DNA from 3 places in the Serratia sp. MMO-28 genome. Region 2 is predicted to be linked to each of the others. Evidence: predicted binding sites of a transcription regulator. Region 2 holds the regulator's gene; each other region holds the start of a gene.
What was found. The regulator ArgR, encoded in region 2, controls arginine synthesis, uptake and breakdown. The targets are predictions, from matches to a motif close to ANTGAATAAAAATACANT.

Region 1 (5,345 bases), on a different contig from region 2:
GCAGAGCGAGCCGCGCAGTTGGCTCGCTTGACGGGTTATGCGCTACAGGGGCAGCCTGTGGGGGCTGCCGTGCGCGACAGCCTGTGCCTGCTGCGCAAGAGCTATCGGTTTGATGCCAAATCCGGCATTGGCCAGTTAGCCTTGGCCGTGAATGCGGGGGATGGCAAGCAGGCGATGGCGGCGTTAAATGGCCGCTATGCGGATGTGGCTGGTTATCCACTGGCAGAAACCGAGGATTATCAGCAACTGCTGGATGCCTGTGTGGTGGGATACCGTGATTATCTCAAACGGGTCGCCGCAGGGGCTGATGCTGCGACAGTACTGGAAGCCTTTGGCCGTTTTCAGGTGCTGTGTGCTTTGCGTGAAGGGCCATTTGGCGTCGCCGGGTTGAATGAACGCATTGAAAGCGGGTTGCAGCGCGCGGGGTTGATCCGCCGTAACCCTGGCCCCGCAGGGCGTTGGTATTTGGGGCGGCCGGTGATGATTGGCCGTAACGATAGCGCACTGGGGTTGTTCAACGGTGATATCGGTATCGCCTTGCCCGGTGCTGAAGGTGAGCTGCGGGTGCATTTCCAGCTACCGGACGGCAGTATTAAATCGGTGCAGCCGAGCCGTTTACCGGCACATGAAACCGCGTATGCGATGACGGTGCATAAATCGCAGGGATCGGAGTTTGACCATACGCTGCTGGTGCTGCCGAATCATTATCTGCCAGTGCTGACCCGTGAGCTGGTGTATACCGCCATTACCCGTGCACGCCAGCAGCTTTCACTTTACGCTACGGACAAGGTTTTGCTGAGCGCCATTCGCACCCCGACGCAGCGCCGTAGCGGGCTGGCGGAACGGTTGCAGGCAGGAGAGTAGGGCGCTGTGATACAGCGCCCATAAAACGGTTACAGATCGGCCAGCAGGATCTTTGAACGGCGCTGATAGTTATACAGCGCCTGTTTCTGCATCGGCAGCACGTCCACTTCGGCTGGGGTAAAGCCACGTTCCTGGAACCAGTGAATGCTGCGCGTGGTCAACACAAATAACTTCTGCAAGCCCATTTGCCGCGCCTGGCTTTCCACCCTCTGCAGCAGTAATTCGCCGCGCGACGAGCTGCGGTAATCCGGGTGGACGGCCACGCAGGCCATCTCACCAATTTTTTCTTCTGGGAATGGATAGAGTGCCGCGCAGGCGATCGTCAGGTTATCGCGCTCGATAATCGTAAACTTGTCGATCTCCATCTCCAACTGTTCCCGCGAGCGGCGCACCAGAATACCTTGCTGTTCTAGCGGGCGGATCAGCTCGAGTATCCCGCCGATGTCGTTGATCGTTGCACGGCGCACCTGCTCGGCGCTCTCCATAACGATCTGAGTGCCGATACCGTCACGTGAAAACAGTTCCTGTACCAGCGCTCCGTCTTCCTGATAGCTGATCAGGTGGCTGCGGCGCACGCCACTGCGGCAGGCTTTGACCGCACCGCGCAGGAAGCGCACGGTGCCGGAATAGTAATCGCCGTTTGCTTCCAGTTGTTCAATGCGCTTTTGCGCATCGTTGGGGAACAGCTCGGGCGCGATTTCCCCCTCCGCATTGGTTACCCCCTGCGATGAGCAGAAACCGATCATTTTCTCTGCCTTCAGCTTGATGGCCAGCTGAGTTGCCACTTCTTCTGAGGTCAGATTGAAGCTTTCACCGGTGACAGAAACCGCCACCGGGCCAATCAGTACGATCGCATTGCTGTCGAGCTGGCGATGGATAGCCTCTTCGTCGATGCGGCGAATACGGCCGCTGTGGCAATAGTCAACGCCATCATCTACACCGAGCGGTTGGGCAATGATAAAGTTGCCACTGACCACATTGATGTGCGCCCCTTGCAGCGGCGTATTGTTCAGGCTCATCGAAAGCCGTGCGGTAATATCCAGTTGCAACAACCCTGCGGCCTGTTTGACAAGCTCCAGCGTGTGGGCGTCGGTAACGCGGGTATGCTTGTGGTAAATCGGCTCATAGTTGTGCTGTGCCAGATTGCTGTCAATCTGTGGGCGTGCGCCATACACCACTACCAAACGGATCCCCAAACTGTGCAATAGCCCTATATCGTTGACGATATTGGAGAAATTTGCATGTTCGATGGCTTCACCACCCAGCATGATGACAAACGTCTTGCCGCGGTGAGCATTAATATAGGGAACTGAGTGACGGAATCCTTGGACCAGCTCTGTGCTACGTTCCTTCACGGCAAAACCTCTTTTGCATATTTATACGGTATTTTTGTATTTTTATTCTTTTATTGCCCTGATGGCAAGCAGGAATTTGCGTCGAATTCTTGGCTAACTCAGTTAATTCATTAATAAATTGAAAAAACATAAAAAGATTTCCTGATGACAGCCCCGGATGTATTGGTTAAAGTTTTTGTCATTCTTACTTTTTGGTGTTTTTTTTAACTCGTTATACCCAAAATAATTCGAGTTGTTTGTAGGCGGCAAACGTGTAAATCCCTAGGAGCATAGCGAACTATGTGACTAGGTTGAGCACGTGCAGCCAACACCCAGGCAACTTGAAGTATGAAGGGGATATCATCGCTGGAGCCGTATGCCTAACGCTAATCACAATCTGGGTCGCCGTCGTTTGTTACAAGGGGTGGCCGCAACCTGGTTGCTGAGCGTGAGTCGCGTAGGTTTCGCTGCTGCTTCGCACGTGATTGCCGTTCGTATCTGGCCTTCTTCGACCTACACCCGCGTGACGTTGGAATCCAACGTGCCTCTCAAGTACCAACAGTTTGCATTGAGCGATCCCGATCGTATTGTGATCGACGTTGAAGGTGTTCACCTCAATAGCGTACTTAAAGGGCTGGTTCGGCAGGTACGCAAGGAGGATCCTTACCTGAAGCTGGTGCGCGTTGGCCAGTTTGATAGAAATACCGTCAGATTGGTGTTGGAACTTAAGCAAAGCGTCAGCCCAAATATGTTTACCCTGGCTCCGGTGGCTGAATACCGCAATAGGTTGGTGGTGGATCTCTATCCTACCCAAGGTGGGACGGGGGAAGAGTATGATCCGCTGCTGGCATTGCTGGAGGATTACAACAAAGGGGATCTGGAGCGATCGTTACCGGCGCAAGCCCCCCAGGCCGGTAAGGCGGGGCGCGATCGGCCGATGGTGATCATGCTGGATCCGGGGCATGGTGGCGAAGACCCTGGTGCTATCGGTAAGAATAAAACGCGTGAAAAGGATGTGGTGCTGCAGATTGCGCGCCGTCTCAGCACGCTGATCAAACGTGAGCCGAACATGAAAGTGTTTATGACGCGTAATGAAGACGTGTTTATTCCACTGAAAGTGCGGGTAGCGAAAGCGCGTAAGCAGCGCGCCGATCTGTTTGTTTCCATCCATGCCGATGCGTTTACCAACCGTACTGCGCGAGGCTCTTCGGTTTTCGCCCTGTCGACCAAAGGTGCGACCAGCAATACCGCCAAATTTCTGGCACAGACGCAAAACGCCGCCGATGAGATTGGTGGCGTAAGTAAGAGTGGGGATCGCTATCTGGATCATACGCTGTTTGATTTGCTGCAAACCGCCACCATTAATGACAGCCTTAAATTCGGCAAGGAAGTGCTCAGCCGAATGGGTAAAATTAACCCTTTGCATAAAAAAAGTGTCGATCAGGCCGGTTTTGCCGTGTTAAAGGCCCCGGATATCCCGTCAATCCTGGTTGAAACGGCGTTTATCAGCAACGTTGAGGAAGAGCGCAAACTGCGTACCAGCCATTTTCAACAGCAGGTTGCGGAATCTATTCTGGCAGGGATTAAGGCTTACTTTGCCAACGGTGGAGCGCAGGCTCGCCGTTAAGCCGCAGGCAAGGATGCCTACCTGATAGCGGTTTCACCAATTTTAGAAACAAAAAAACACCCGTTAAGGTGCTTGTTCGCTGTTATCAAGATTGGTTGCGGAGGCCGGATTTGAACCGACGACCTTCGGGTTATGAGCCCGACGAGCTACCAGGCTGCTCCACCCCGCGTCCGTCTTGATACTGGTATTATCGAAACCTACTTTCATATGATACCGCTGGTACAGTATCGGTTGGTTGCGGGGGCCGGATTTGAACCGACGACCTTCGGGTTATGAGCCCGACGAGCTACCAGGCTGCTCCACCCCGCGTCCGTATAATACCTGTTTTTCCATCGAATCCAACCTTTTATCTGATACCGCTGCTGCAGTATCGGTTGGTTGCGGAGGCCGGATTTGAACCGACGACCTTCGGGTTATGAGCCCGACGAGCTACCAGGCTGCTCCACCCCGCGTCCGATGGAAGCGCACTATACTCTCCATGCGTTTTGTTGCAACCCTTTTTGCAAATAATCCCCTTAAAGCCATTTTTATGCTGAATTAGTCCTCAAGTTGGTTTTTTTTTCATCATAGTTACTTGGCGGGGAATTTTAGGCGGCAAAGATTCCTTTATTGGTAGCCGTTTGTTATCGTTCTGGCGATAGAACATATCAGTCTGAGAGAGCTTGTAATGAAAGGACGTTGGGGCAAATATCTGCTGGGTGGATTAGTGATTGCCGTACTGGCGGGGTGTTCATCAAGGCCAACCGACCAGGGGCAGCAATATAAGGATGGCCGTCTGGATCAGGCGTTGGAACTGGTGGATCAACCTAATGCCAGAGGCGTTCCGGTCAATGCCAAAGATTACTCCGATCAGTTGATGCAGATTAAGAATGCTTCTCCCGCTCTGTTTAGCCGCAATACTACTACTTACCAAGCGGTACAAAACTGGATGGCCTCGGGGGCGGACACGCGTCAACTGAGCCAGTTCGGCCTCAGCGCCTACCAGATGGAAGGTATGGACAACTACGGTAACGTTCAGTTTACCGGTTATTACACCCCGGTTGTGCAAGCCCGCTATACCCAACAGGGTGAGTTCCGCTATCCGTTATACCGTATGCCAAACAAAGGCAAACGCCGCTTGCCGGATCGCGCGGCTATTTACTCCGGCGCGCTCGATAGCCGTTACATCATTGCTTACACCAATTCGCTGATGGATAACTTTATGATGGAAGTCCAAGGCAGCGGCTATGTCGATTTTGGTAACGGCCAACCGTTGGTGTTCTTTGGCTATAGCGGCAAAAATGGTCATGCTTATCGCAGTATCGGCAAGGTGCTGATCGATCGTGGCGAAGTCGCTAAAGCTGACATGTCGATGCAGGCTATCCGCCAATGGGCGGAGAATCACAGTGAAGCTGAAGTGCGCGAACTGCTGGAGCAAAACCCTTCCTTCGTGTTCTTCCATCCGCAACCTTTCGCCTTGGTGAAGGGGGCCAGTGCCGTACCGCTGGTGGCCAAAGCGTCGGTGGCATCTGACCGTTCGT
Region 2 (5,345 bases):
ACCTAGAACAAATTACTGAGTTAACCGCGCAAGATATGGCGGCCGTGAACGCAACCATTCTCGAACAGTTGAATTCCGATGTCACGCTCATCAATCAACTTGGCTATTACATTATCAGCGGTGGCGGTAAGCGCATTCGTCCGATGATCGCCGTGCTGGCGGCGCGGGCGCTGCACTATCAAGGGGATAAACATATCACCGTGGCTGCCCTGATCGAGTTCATTCACACCGCCACGCTGCTGCATGACGATGTGGTGGACGAGTCCGATATGCGGCGTGGCAAAGCCACCGCCAATGCGGCGTTTGGCAATGCAGCCAGCGTACTGGTGGGTGACTTTATCTATACACGCGCTTTTCAGATGATGACCAGCCTGGAATCGCTGCGCGTGCTGGCGCTGATGTCTGAAGCCGTCAACGTGATTGCCGAAGGTGAAGTGCTGCAGCTGATGAATGTGCACGATCCCGACATCACTGAAGAAAGCTACATGCGGGTGATCTACAGCAAAACTGCGCGCCTGTTTGAAGCGGCGGCTCAGTCATCGGCGATCCTTTCCGCTGCGACTGAAGCAGAAGAGAAGGCCCTGCAGGACTATGGTCGCTACTTGGGCACCGCCTTCCAGCTGATTGACGATCTGCTCGATTACAGTGCCGACGGAGTGACACTGGGTAAAAACACCGGTGACGATCTCAATGAAGGCAAACCCACCCTGCCTTTATTGCATGCCATGCATCATGGCGATGCGCAACAGGCGGCAATGATCCGCACGGCCATTGAACAGGGAAATGGCCGCCATCTGCTGGAGCCCGTCTTGGCCGCAATGCAGGCATGCGGTTCGCTAACCTACACCCGCCAGCGCGCGGAAGAAGAAGCAGACAAAGCGATCGCAGCCTTGCAGGCGTTACCGGAATCGCCATACCGTGCGGCGCTGGAAGGATTAGCCCATCTGGCTGTTCAACGCGAGTTTTAAGAAATTACGCTTTCCAAATATTCAAATAGGTCTGGATTCCAGACCTACAAATTCTCTGCACTAATGAGTTCCCGTGGAACTAACGATTAATGCCTTTCCGTTAGTCAGACCTTTTACTATCTCATTGCCGTGTAAGAAAATTACCCAGCGATAACTCAAGGCAAGCTTATTAACCAAAAGAAGGTAAAAACGAAAACCACGCTGAAAATGTTTAGCAGCAGGAATGCTATTTTGTGAAACACTGAGCACAACGATGCGCGCTACTTGTTCTGTTCGCCGATCCACGTCAGTAAACTGCCGACGCCCTCACGCATCAGAAATGCCATAACCTGTGCCCGCTCGCTGTCTGACAGGTGGTAGTAATATTCGATCCACACCGCCAAAGTATCCTGCCGTTCTACCTCATAGACCGCCGGTTCTTCACGCAGTATCAACAGTTTTTTCACGCTGGCGGGCAAGCTGTCGACATGGTATTCCAACGCCTTTCCCTGTACGCCTTTACGACGGCGGCTAACCCAGCCTTCGCGCCGGGCCATGAGGTTGATTCCCTGTGTCGAAGAAGGTAATCCTGCGATGCCTGTCAGCTCCTTGGCAGCAAACCACTCGTTTTTCATAGCCATTATCTCTGGACAATAGTGTGGCAAGATAAATTTTTCAGAAACCATAAGATGTTTTTTAGAAACTTAGTGGTATTCTGGTTTCCGAATAAACGCTTCATGTTGTTCAAACGATTAATTCTGACCTGTTAGTTATACCACTAACAGAACTTTCTCTAATCAAAAAAGGAATGTAAACATGAATTCACGGAACCCAGACTGGCATCCGGCAGACGTCATAGCGGCATTGAAGAAGAGAGGTACAACGTTGGCAGCGGTTTCACGCCAGGCAGGATTAAGCTCATCCACCCTCGCCAATGCGCTGTCACGCCCTTGGCCGAAGGGAGAATGGCTGATTGCCGACGCATTGAATGTTCATCCTGCGGAGATTTGGCCAAGCCGGTATTTTGATCCGCACACCCAGCGTCTGCTGGATCGAAAGAGTCGTATCAAATCATGAGACGAAAAAAAGCCGCCGGACTGTTGTTCCGGCGGCTTTTACAGGCTTAACGCACTGGCGCTATCAGTTATTGATAAACTTTTCGCCCAGCTCGATATCTTTGTGCAGTACGTCCAGCATTTCGTTCAGCGCTTGCTGTTCGAACGCGCTCAGCGAACCGATGTCTTTACGTTCTTCAACACCGTTTTTGCCCAACAGCAGTGGTTGTGCGAAGAAGCGGGCATATTTGCCATCGCCTTCAACGTAGGCACATTCCACAATGCCTTTCTCGCCGCTCAGTGCGCGCACCAGAGACAAGCCGAAACGAGCCGCCGCCTGGCCCATAGACAGGGTTGCGGAACCGCCACCGGCCTTGGCTTCAACCACTTCGGTACCCGCATTCTGGATGCGTTTGGTCAGGTCAGCCACTTCCTGCGCGGTAAAGCTCACGCCAGGGATCTGCGACAACAGTGGCAGAATGGTCACGCCAGAGTGGCCACCGATAACCGGCACTTCCAGCTCTTCCGGCTTTTTGCCTTTCAGCTCCGCCACAAAGGTGTTGGAACGGATAATGTCCAGCGAGGTAACGCCAAACAGTTTGTTCTTGTCGTAAACACCGGCTTTCTTCAGCACTTCAGCAGCAATCGCCACCGTGGTATTCACCGGGTTGGTGATAATCCCGATGCAGGCTTTCGGGCAGGTTTTAGCCACTTGCTCGATCAGGTTGCGCACGATACCGGCGTTCACATTAAACAGGTCTGAACGATCCATGCCTGGCTTACGTGCAACACCGGCAGAAATCAGCACCACATCAGCACCGTGCAGCGCAGGAGTCGCATCTTCACCGCTGAAGCCTTTGATTTTCACTGCGGTTGGAATGTGGCTTAGGTCAACGGCAACGCCTGGGGTAACGGGGGCAATATCATAGAGGGTGAGTTCAGAACCTGAAGGAAGCTGGGTTTTGAGTAGAAGGGCGAGGGCCTGGCCGATACCGCCAGCAGCACCGAGAACTGCAACTTTCATCCTATACTCCTTTATTATCTTAAATATAAAAGCGCCGTGAATTCTTTGGCTCGGACCTTAATTTATTACACCTTTAAAAACAACCTATTAACAGTCGGTTTTAGAGCTGGCGCAATAAAATGGCCGATGTCGCGATCATTTTAGATTAAATAGCTTACGCATTAAGGGCATAGCGCACACTAATCGAAAATTGTGCGAGGATCTTCACTGGCGAGTTAACCGACCGTTACATTACACCCTTACATAACATCAGAACAACATCATTTTAATAACATTTTCTTTACCGCAAAGCTGACTCGTTTCCTGCGTCAAAAGGGCATATTCATGAGGTGCGGACTTTGTTAAAATGCCGCCCTCTCCTGATTTTCCCTGCCCTGTTCCATGGCGTTCCTGATTGCAACATTGCATAAAAATTCATTTATATGCATAATAATAATCTCTATTCTCAACATTCCACGGTGCAAAATGCGTAATCCCGCAAAGCAGGAAGACCTGATCAAGGCGTTTAAAGCGTTATTGAAAGAAGAAAAATTCAGTTCTCAAGGCGAGATCGTTTTAGCGCTGCAAGAAGAAGGCTTCGAAAACATTAACCAATCCAAAGTGTCTCGCATGCTGACCAAGTTCGGCGCAGTGCGCACACGCAATGCCAAAATGGAGATGGTTTACTGCCTGCCGGCGGAACTCGGGGTGCCTACCACCACCAGCCCGCTGAAGAATCTGGTACTGGATGTCGATCACAATGACGCCATGGTGGTGATCCATACCAGCCCAGGCGCCGCACAGTTAATTGCCCGCTTGCTGGATTCATTGGGCAAATCCGAAGGTATCTTGGGAACGATCGCCGGTGATGATACGATTTTCGTGACCCCCGCCAGCACATTTACCACACGCCAACTCTTTGAAGCCATTCTCACGCTGTTCGAACAAGAACTATGATGCATGCCGTTAACAAAATAGGGCTGGCGCAGGCCGTATTTTGTTAACGTTTTCTAGACATAACGCTCGCCCCTCAACATTCCCCCCCACGTTTAAAACTGCTTATTTGCCGACTTACAGCATATCCCAATGACAATTGCGTGTGGGCAATCAGTAGTATCTGTGATGTTCCGCACTTTTAGTCAAAAGCACTCATCCCATTGAAGTTACATAAATTTAACATTAACAGCTCATTTAATCATCGATTTTTATTCCATTGCGCTATTAAAAACAGCAATGAACAAATAAAGTTTCACTAGAAATTGTTAGCTGACTATTAATTTTCTCAGTTACTAGATGTATACTCATTTCGTGATGTAAATCACAGTTCATTGGATCTAATAAAAGAATACCAAGAGGCCAAATCATGAAAATTAAAACCACCCTTGCAGCGTTCAGCCTTCTCTCCGTGCTTTCTTTTGGATCATTTGCAGCACAATCCATTGATGCACCTCAGGCCGAAAAACTGCATTCTGTAGGAACCATCACCGTGAGTGGCGTTGGTACAGCACCTTCAGATATCCGTCAGGCGCTGTCTGCCAAAGCGGATGCCAAAGGTGCCACCGCTTATCGTGTGATCGAAGCGCGCAGCGAAGGCAACTTCCACGCCACCGCAGAAATTTATAAATAACACAATGTATTACGTGCTAATGCGTAATCACTCTGCCCGGATAACGGTCTTCAAGTATAAAAAACGCTGTAAAGCCCTTCCAGACTGTTATCTGTAAACAATTAAGGAGTTAACCTCATGAACATGAAAACAACCATCGCTGCGCTTAGCCTGCTCTCTGCCGTTTCTTTCGGCGCTTCTGCCGCTAATCTGGTGAATGATGCCCAAGCAAGCGCTCTGCAACCTGTAGGCACCATCAGCGTGAGCGGCGTAGCCGGTGCACCTTCTGATATCCGCCAGGCACTGTCTGATAAAGCCGATCAGCAGGGTGCCAAAGCCTATCGCATCATCGAAGCCTATGAAAATGGCAACTGGCACGCGACAGCAGAAATTTACAAGTAATCACTAAGAGAGCGCATTTACTGAACTACCCTCGTCATTGCCACTGCCGAGTTCCAAGATAAATGCCTATTTCCTAGAAAACCTCGTCGTTTTATGCGACGAACATTATTGCCCTCGCTTGCGAGGGCTTTTTTATCCCGATAAAAAAGGCCGCATTCGCGGCCCCAGACTGCTGACAAAGCCCGTTATTAGGGAGAGCGTGCCGAAGGGGTCGTAGCGGCGTAAGCCGCCGGAGCGCCCCTCGGTGCGCTAGGCCCGAGTATCTCGGGTTTAAAAGCTACTTTGTCATCAACCTCAGGCCGCATTCGCGGCCTAAGGTTGCTAGATGGCAG
Region 3 (5,345 bases), on a different contig from region 2:
TGCGCGTGCATGGCTTCGAACGCCTGCGGGTGGTGGACTGCTCGGTTATGCCGCAGGTTACCAGCGGCAACACCAACGCTCCGACCATTATGCTGGCGGAAAGGGCGGTGGATTTGATTTTGGGCGAGAGAGCGTAATTTCTCACCCCATCGGCACGCCGCTGTGAAAACGGAACTCGTTATCCGGCGATTGGATCAGTTCGGCTTCAACGCGGCCAAAATGCGCCACACGTTCGCTGATATCATCACCGGCAATCTGCTGCGCCAGCGTCAGGTAATCCTGATAATGGCGCGCTTCAGAGCGCAGTAACGAAACATAAAACCGGTTGAGCTCATCGTCGAGAAACGGTGCCAGTTTGGCAAAACGCTCACAGGAGCGGGCTTCGATATAAGCACCACAGATCAGCTTGTCGATCAAGGTAGCCGGATCGTGAGTACGCACTTCGCGGATCATGCCTTTGGCATAGCGGCTAGCGGTGATCTTTTTATAGCGGATCTGCCGCGTTTGCATGATCTCCAGCACCTGCGAGAAGTGATGCAGTTCTTCCTTAATCAGTAGCACCATCTTATCCACCAGATCCTGCCCGTAAGCCGAACCGTTTTTCGGCAGGATCTTCTTGGTAAAGGCGCTCTGGCGGAACAACGCCTCCGGCACGCCCTGCTCTTCGTGTACAAAAGCCTCGTAAGGCTTCAGCAGTGCCAGCAACGCATCGCCACTCTCTTTGTCCGCCACGTAGCGGCGGATCAGCCACATGCCGGTTTGTGCGGCTTTCAGTTCGCAGACCATATGGTCGGTCAGCAACAGCGGCAGGTTTTCCGCGCGGCGCGCCGCGTCAATCCAGCCATCGGGGGTTTCGCAATGCAGGAAATTCAGAATTGGGGCTAACAAAGAATGGTATGTCATTTGAGCTTATACAGGAGCAAAGGGCCGGGAACCCGGCCCAGAGATTAATTAGTGGCGCTTACCGTCGTCGTCTTCATCGATAAATTCGCCGTCTTCGTCGTCATCCTCACCATCTTCACCGTTCGGATCTTCATAGTAGGTGCCCCAACCGTCGTAGTTGACGCCGCATTTTTCTGCCAGCGCCACCAGTTGCTCCACCTGGCTGTCGATCAGCTCGGCATTCAGCGCGACTTCGCTAATCACATCGCAGCACATCACCAGTGAGCCATCTTCCACTTCCAGCTCTTCGGCATCGGTCACTTCGTAGCCCAGCTTAAAGGCTTCAACCGCGGCCTGCTCCAGCACTTCAAACTTTTCGGCAGAGAAATGGTGCTCAATGGTGTAGAGCGCATCCGGATCGCTGCCGTCTTCCAGCAGTTCTTCGATGATCAGGCGGGTTTCTTCACGTTGTTCTTCCAGCAATTCGCGGTTTGCCATGCCTCTATCCTCAATAAAATGGCTTTCAATACCTCTATTTTCACACACCAGTGTCACTGCTGCCATGATAAACGTGAAAGATTTCTTTCTTGGGGTTGAAATTGAATATTCATACATATAAAGTGAATTTTAATTCAATTAAAACGTTAGGGATATATGGAGATGAACCAGATGAACCCCTTTTACAATCGTCACTTTCTGAGGTTAATGGATTTTACCCCCGCCGAGATCCAGTCTCTGCTGCAACTGGCTGCCGATTTAAAACAGGCTAAAAAGCAAGGCCAGGAAACCCGCTACCTGCAAGGCAAAAACATCGCGCTCATCTTCGAAAAAGACTCAACCCGCACCCGATGCTCTTTCGAAGTTGCCGCATTCGATCAGGGGGCGCAGGTCACCTATCTTGGCCCAAGCGGCAGCCAGATCGGCCATAAAGAGTCGATGAAAGACACCGCTCGCGTGCTGGGCCGCCTGTACGACGGTATTCAGTATCGCGGCTTTGGCCAGCACCTGGTGGAAACGCTGGCAAACCACGCCGGTGTCCCGGTGTGGAATGGCTTAACCAACGAGTTTCACCCCACCCAGTTGCTGGCAGATCTGCTCACCGTACGTGAACATTTGCCCAACAAACCGCTGAGCGAAGTGAAATTCGCCTACATCGGTGACGCGCATAACAATATGGGCAATACCCTGCTGGAAGCTGCTGCGTTAGTAGGCATGGATCTGCGCCTGGTGGCACCTAAAGCCTGCTGGCCGCAGGCGGAACTGGTGGCAGAATGCCAGGCGCTGGCGCAGCAGACCGGCGGCAAAATCACGCTGACGGAAGATATCGCCGAAGGGGTGAAAGGTGCCGACTTCCTGTATACCGACGTCTGGGTCTCGATGGGCGAACCGAAAGAGGTGTGGCAGGAACGTATTGCTCAGCTGTTGCCTTACCAGGTTAATATGGCGATGGTTAAACTCACCGGTAACCCACAGGTGAAATTCCTGCACTGCCTGCCCGCGTTTCACGACGATCAAACCACCCTGGGCAAGCAGATGGCCGAACAGTACGGCCTGCACGGTGGGATGGAAGTCACCAACGAGGTATTCGAATCTGCCCACAGCGTGGTGTTCGATCAGGCAGAAAATCGCCTGCACACCATCAAGGCGGTGATGGTGGCCACGCTGAGCAAGGTGTTGTGATGATATTGCGCTGAAAGGCCCCATCGCCAGACTAAAGAGCCCATCTCATTGGGCTATGTTATTGCTATTTTGTCCCTGGGAAGTGCTCACAACCCTCACGTACTGCGTGTACGCCCCAGGGCAGGATCCCACCAGGCCTTTTTCATGCTCTCCTATTCGTGAACAAACTCACGCATCCAGGCCAGCAATCCGCACCAGATGAACGGTGAGCCACAGCAGTTCGTTCCCGCCAAGGGTGATATCGAGCTGGATCTTGACGTAATCGCGGATCAGTAGCGCGCAGCGGTAGGCATCCGGATACTCCTTAATCACCTGCACCAGCAGAAAACTGTCCCTCGCGCCGTCCAGTTCTCCCTCCTGTAAACGCTGGAAAAAGAACTGCATATGGACCAGAAAGCGCGAGTAGTTAATCGATTCGGTGTCTATTTGCTGCTTAAAGTGATACTGAATGAGGTTAAAAATATCCTTCAGCATTTTCACCGAATGCATGGTCTGCGCCACGTCGTCGCCCTCGCTCTGGCCGTTAACCAGATGAAAAGCGATATTTCCGGCTTCCTCCTCCGGCAGTTCAATACCGTACTGCTGGAGAATAATCGTCACCGCCTCGCTGGCGACGCGGAACTGCTGCGGATAAAACCGCCTGACTTCCGGCAGCAGGCGGTTTTGAATGGCGATCCCTTTGCGGCTGCGTTCGATGGCGAAGGTGAGGTGATCGGCGAGGGTAAAGAAAATCTGCTCGCGAACTTTACTGGCAAGCTGCATATTAGCGCGGGAAATAATCATCGCGGCCATTTCGATGACCTCGTCCGGGATGGCGGAGAGCGCCTCAAGATAGCCGCTGCGCGCGCCGAGCACCTGGGTTACGAACAGCTTCTCTATCTTCTCCGGGGCAATCTCATCCCCGGGTCTGCTGTTGAAGCCAATACCTTTACCCATGACGATAACCTCCCTGTTATCGTCATCCATAGAGAGCACCAGGCTATTATTAAGCACCTTCTGAACAATCATCTCTGAGACTCGTTGTAGTTGCCGTTTTGCGCGATGACCTCCTTATACCACCAGAAACTGCGTTTACGGATCCTTTGCAAACTCTTCAGATCATCCTCGCCGCGATCGACATAAATAAAACCGTAGCGCTTGGCGTATCCCTGGTGAGTGCTGACCACGTCAATCGCCGCCCACGGGCAATAGCCCATCAGCTCGACGCCGTCGGCAATCGCCAGCCGCATTTGCTTAATATGTGCCTGTAAGAAGGCGATGCGGTAAGCATCATTCACCTTCCCGTCATGTTCCAGCTTGTCCGGCGCGCCCATGCCGTTTTCACTAATCAGAATCGGCAGACCGTAGCGCTCGCACACTTTGCGCAGCGTTAGACGCAGCCCCACCGGGTCGACCACCCAGCCGTACGGCGTTTTGTCGACCCATGGGTTTTCCGCCGGACGATAAACCCCCTCTTCGCCCAGCATAATTTGCTGGTCGCCCGCGCGGGACACCACATCCCCACCGTCGCCTCGGCTGGCGGCAATGGTGGCGGTCGAGTAGTAGTTAATGGCGATAAAGTCCGGTCGCCCCTGCTGTAAAATAAATGCATCCTCTGGCTGCACCTCCGGCGCGAGGCCGCGGTCCTGCATATAGGCCCAGGCCAGGGCGTTGTAGCGGCCATGCACCGCAATATCCAAAAAGCTCCAGCAGCGCAGCGTCTCCCAGTTATGCGCGGCGATAGCGTCCTCCGGTTTACAGCTTTCGGCATACATCGAAGTGGTATTTATCGCCGGGCCGATGCGCAGCCCGGGAAACTCGCGCTGGCACAGGGCGAAGATCTGCGCCTGAGCCAGCATCATATGGTGATTCTGCTGGTACAGCGCCTTCTTGCCAGGCAGTTCGCGATCGGCAGGAACGCCAATCGCCCCGGGATGGAGGATCATGGTGTTCTGTTCGTTAATCGTCAGCCATAGCGGGACTTTATCGGCAAACTCGCTGAACAGCAGCCGGGCATAGCGCACGAAGGCCTCTGCGGTTTTGCGGTTCAGCCAGCCGCCTTTTAGCTCCAGCGCCCACGGCAGGTCGAAGTGGTACAGCGTAACGATGGGCGTTATCCCGTAGCTCGTCAGGGTGTCGATCAGGCGGCGATAAAAGGCCAGCCCGCCCGGATTCACCGGGCCGTCGCCGTCCGGGATCACCCGCGACCAGGCTACCGAAAAGCGATAAGCCTTCAGCCCCATCTGCGCCAGCAGCGCGACGTCCTCCTCCATGCGATGATAGTGGTCGCTGGCGATGCGAAAGTCCGCCGTTCCCGGCGGATGGCTGAGCATATCGACCACCGAAGGCCCTTTACCGTCCTCATCCCACGCTCCCTCAACCTGATAGGCTGAAGTGGACGCACCCCACAAAAAACCGTCCGGGAATCGGGCCTGCTGTTGATAAATCATGCATGCGCCTCCTTAGCAGATTGCACCATCAGCAGTTCGCCGTAATCAACCTGCGCGGCGGCGGTCAGGCGCAGAGAATGCTGCTCGTCGCCATTGACCACAATCACCGGGGTAATCAGGTCGTACCCGGCCTGCTCGATGGCGGTAATATCAAAGCGAATCAGCTCCTGTCCGGCCTCCACCCTATCGCCCACCTTCAGCGCTGAGCTAAAGTGCTGACCGTTAAGATTTACCGTATCAATACCGATATGGATCAGCAGCTCAAGACCACTGTCACTCTGCAGGCCAACGGCGTGACAGGAGGGCAGAAGCATTACCACCGTGCCGCTAAACGGCGCGCGCAGTACCCCTTCG

Region 1: a site for ArgR is predicted at 2,253-2,270, ahead of argA (amino-acid N-acetyltransferase). Genes of this name have one in related genera too.
Region 3: a site for ArgR is predicted at 1,502-1,519, ahead of argF (ornithine carbamoyltransferase). Genes of this name have one in related genera too.

The regions. Positions count from the first base shown of each region.
Region 1 covers NZ_JBBCVB010000001.1:306,104-311,448, forward strand. Annotated here, with positions in the region: gene recD (exodeoxyribonuclease V subunit alpha) at 1-864, shown strand, start outside; gene argA (amino-acid N-acetyltransferase) at 894-2,219, opposite strand; gene amiC (N-acetylmuramoyl-L-alanine amidase AmiC) at 2,575-3,825, shown strand; tRNA gene WG891_RS01370 (tRNA-Met) at 3,918-3,994, opposite strand; tRNA gene WG891_RS01375 (tRNA-Met) at 4,058-4,134, opposite strand; tRNA gene WG891_RS01380 (tRNA-Met) at 4,201-4,277, opposite strand; gene mltA (murein transglycosylase A) at 4,493-5,345, shown strand, end outside.
Region 2 covers NZ_JBBCVB010000002.1:206,175-211,519, reverse strand. Annotated here, with positions in the region: gene ispB (octaprenyl diphosphate synthase) at 1-968, shown strand, start outside; gene WG891_RS02600 (DNA-binding protein) at 1,229-1,582, opposite strand; gene WG891_RS02595 (helix-turn-helix domain-containing protein) at 1,764-2,024, shown strand; gene mdh (malate dehydrogenase) at 2,088-3,026, opposite strand; gene argR (transcriptional regulator ArgR) at 3,492-3,962, shown strand; gene yhcN (peroxide/acid stress response protein YhcN) at 4,369-4,632, shown strand; gene yhcN (peroxide/acid stress response protein YhcN) at 4,750-5,013, shown strand.
Region 3 covers NZ_JBBCVB010000050.1:15,044-20,388, reverse strand. Annotated here, with positions in the region: gene WG891_RS25900 (GMC family oxidoreductase) at 1-137, shown strand, start outside; gene miaE (tRNA isopentenyl-2-thiomethyl-A-37 hydroxylase MiaE) at 142-903, opposite strand; gene rraB (ribonuclease E inhibitor RraB) at 952-1,380, opposite strand; gene argF (ornithine carbamoyltransferase) at 1,543-2,562, shown strand; gene WG891_RS25880 (PRD domain-containing protein) at 2,731-3,570, opposite strand; gene WG891_RS25875 (glycoside hydrolase family 1 protein) at 3,567-4,991, opposite strand; gene WG891_RS25870 (beta-glucoside-specific PTS transporter subunit IIABC) at 4,988-5,345, opposite strand, start outside.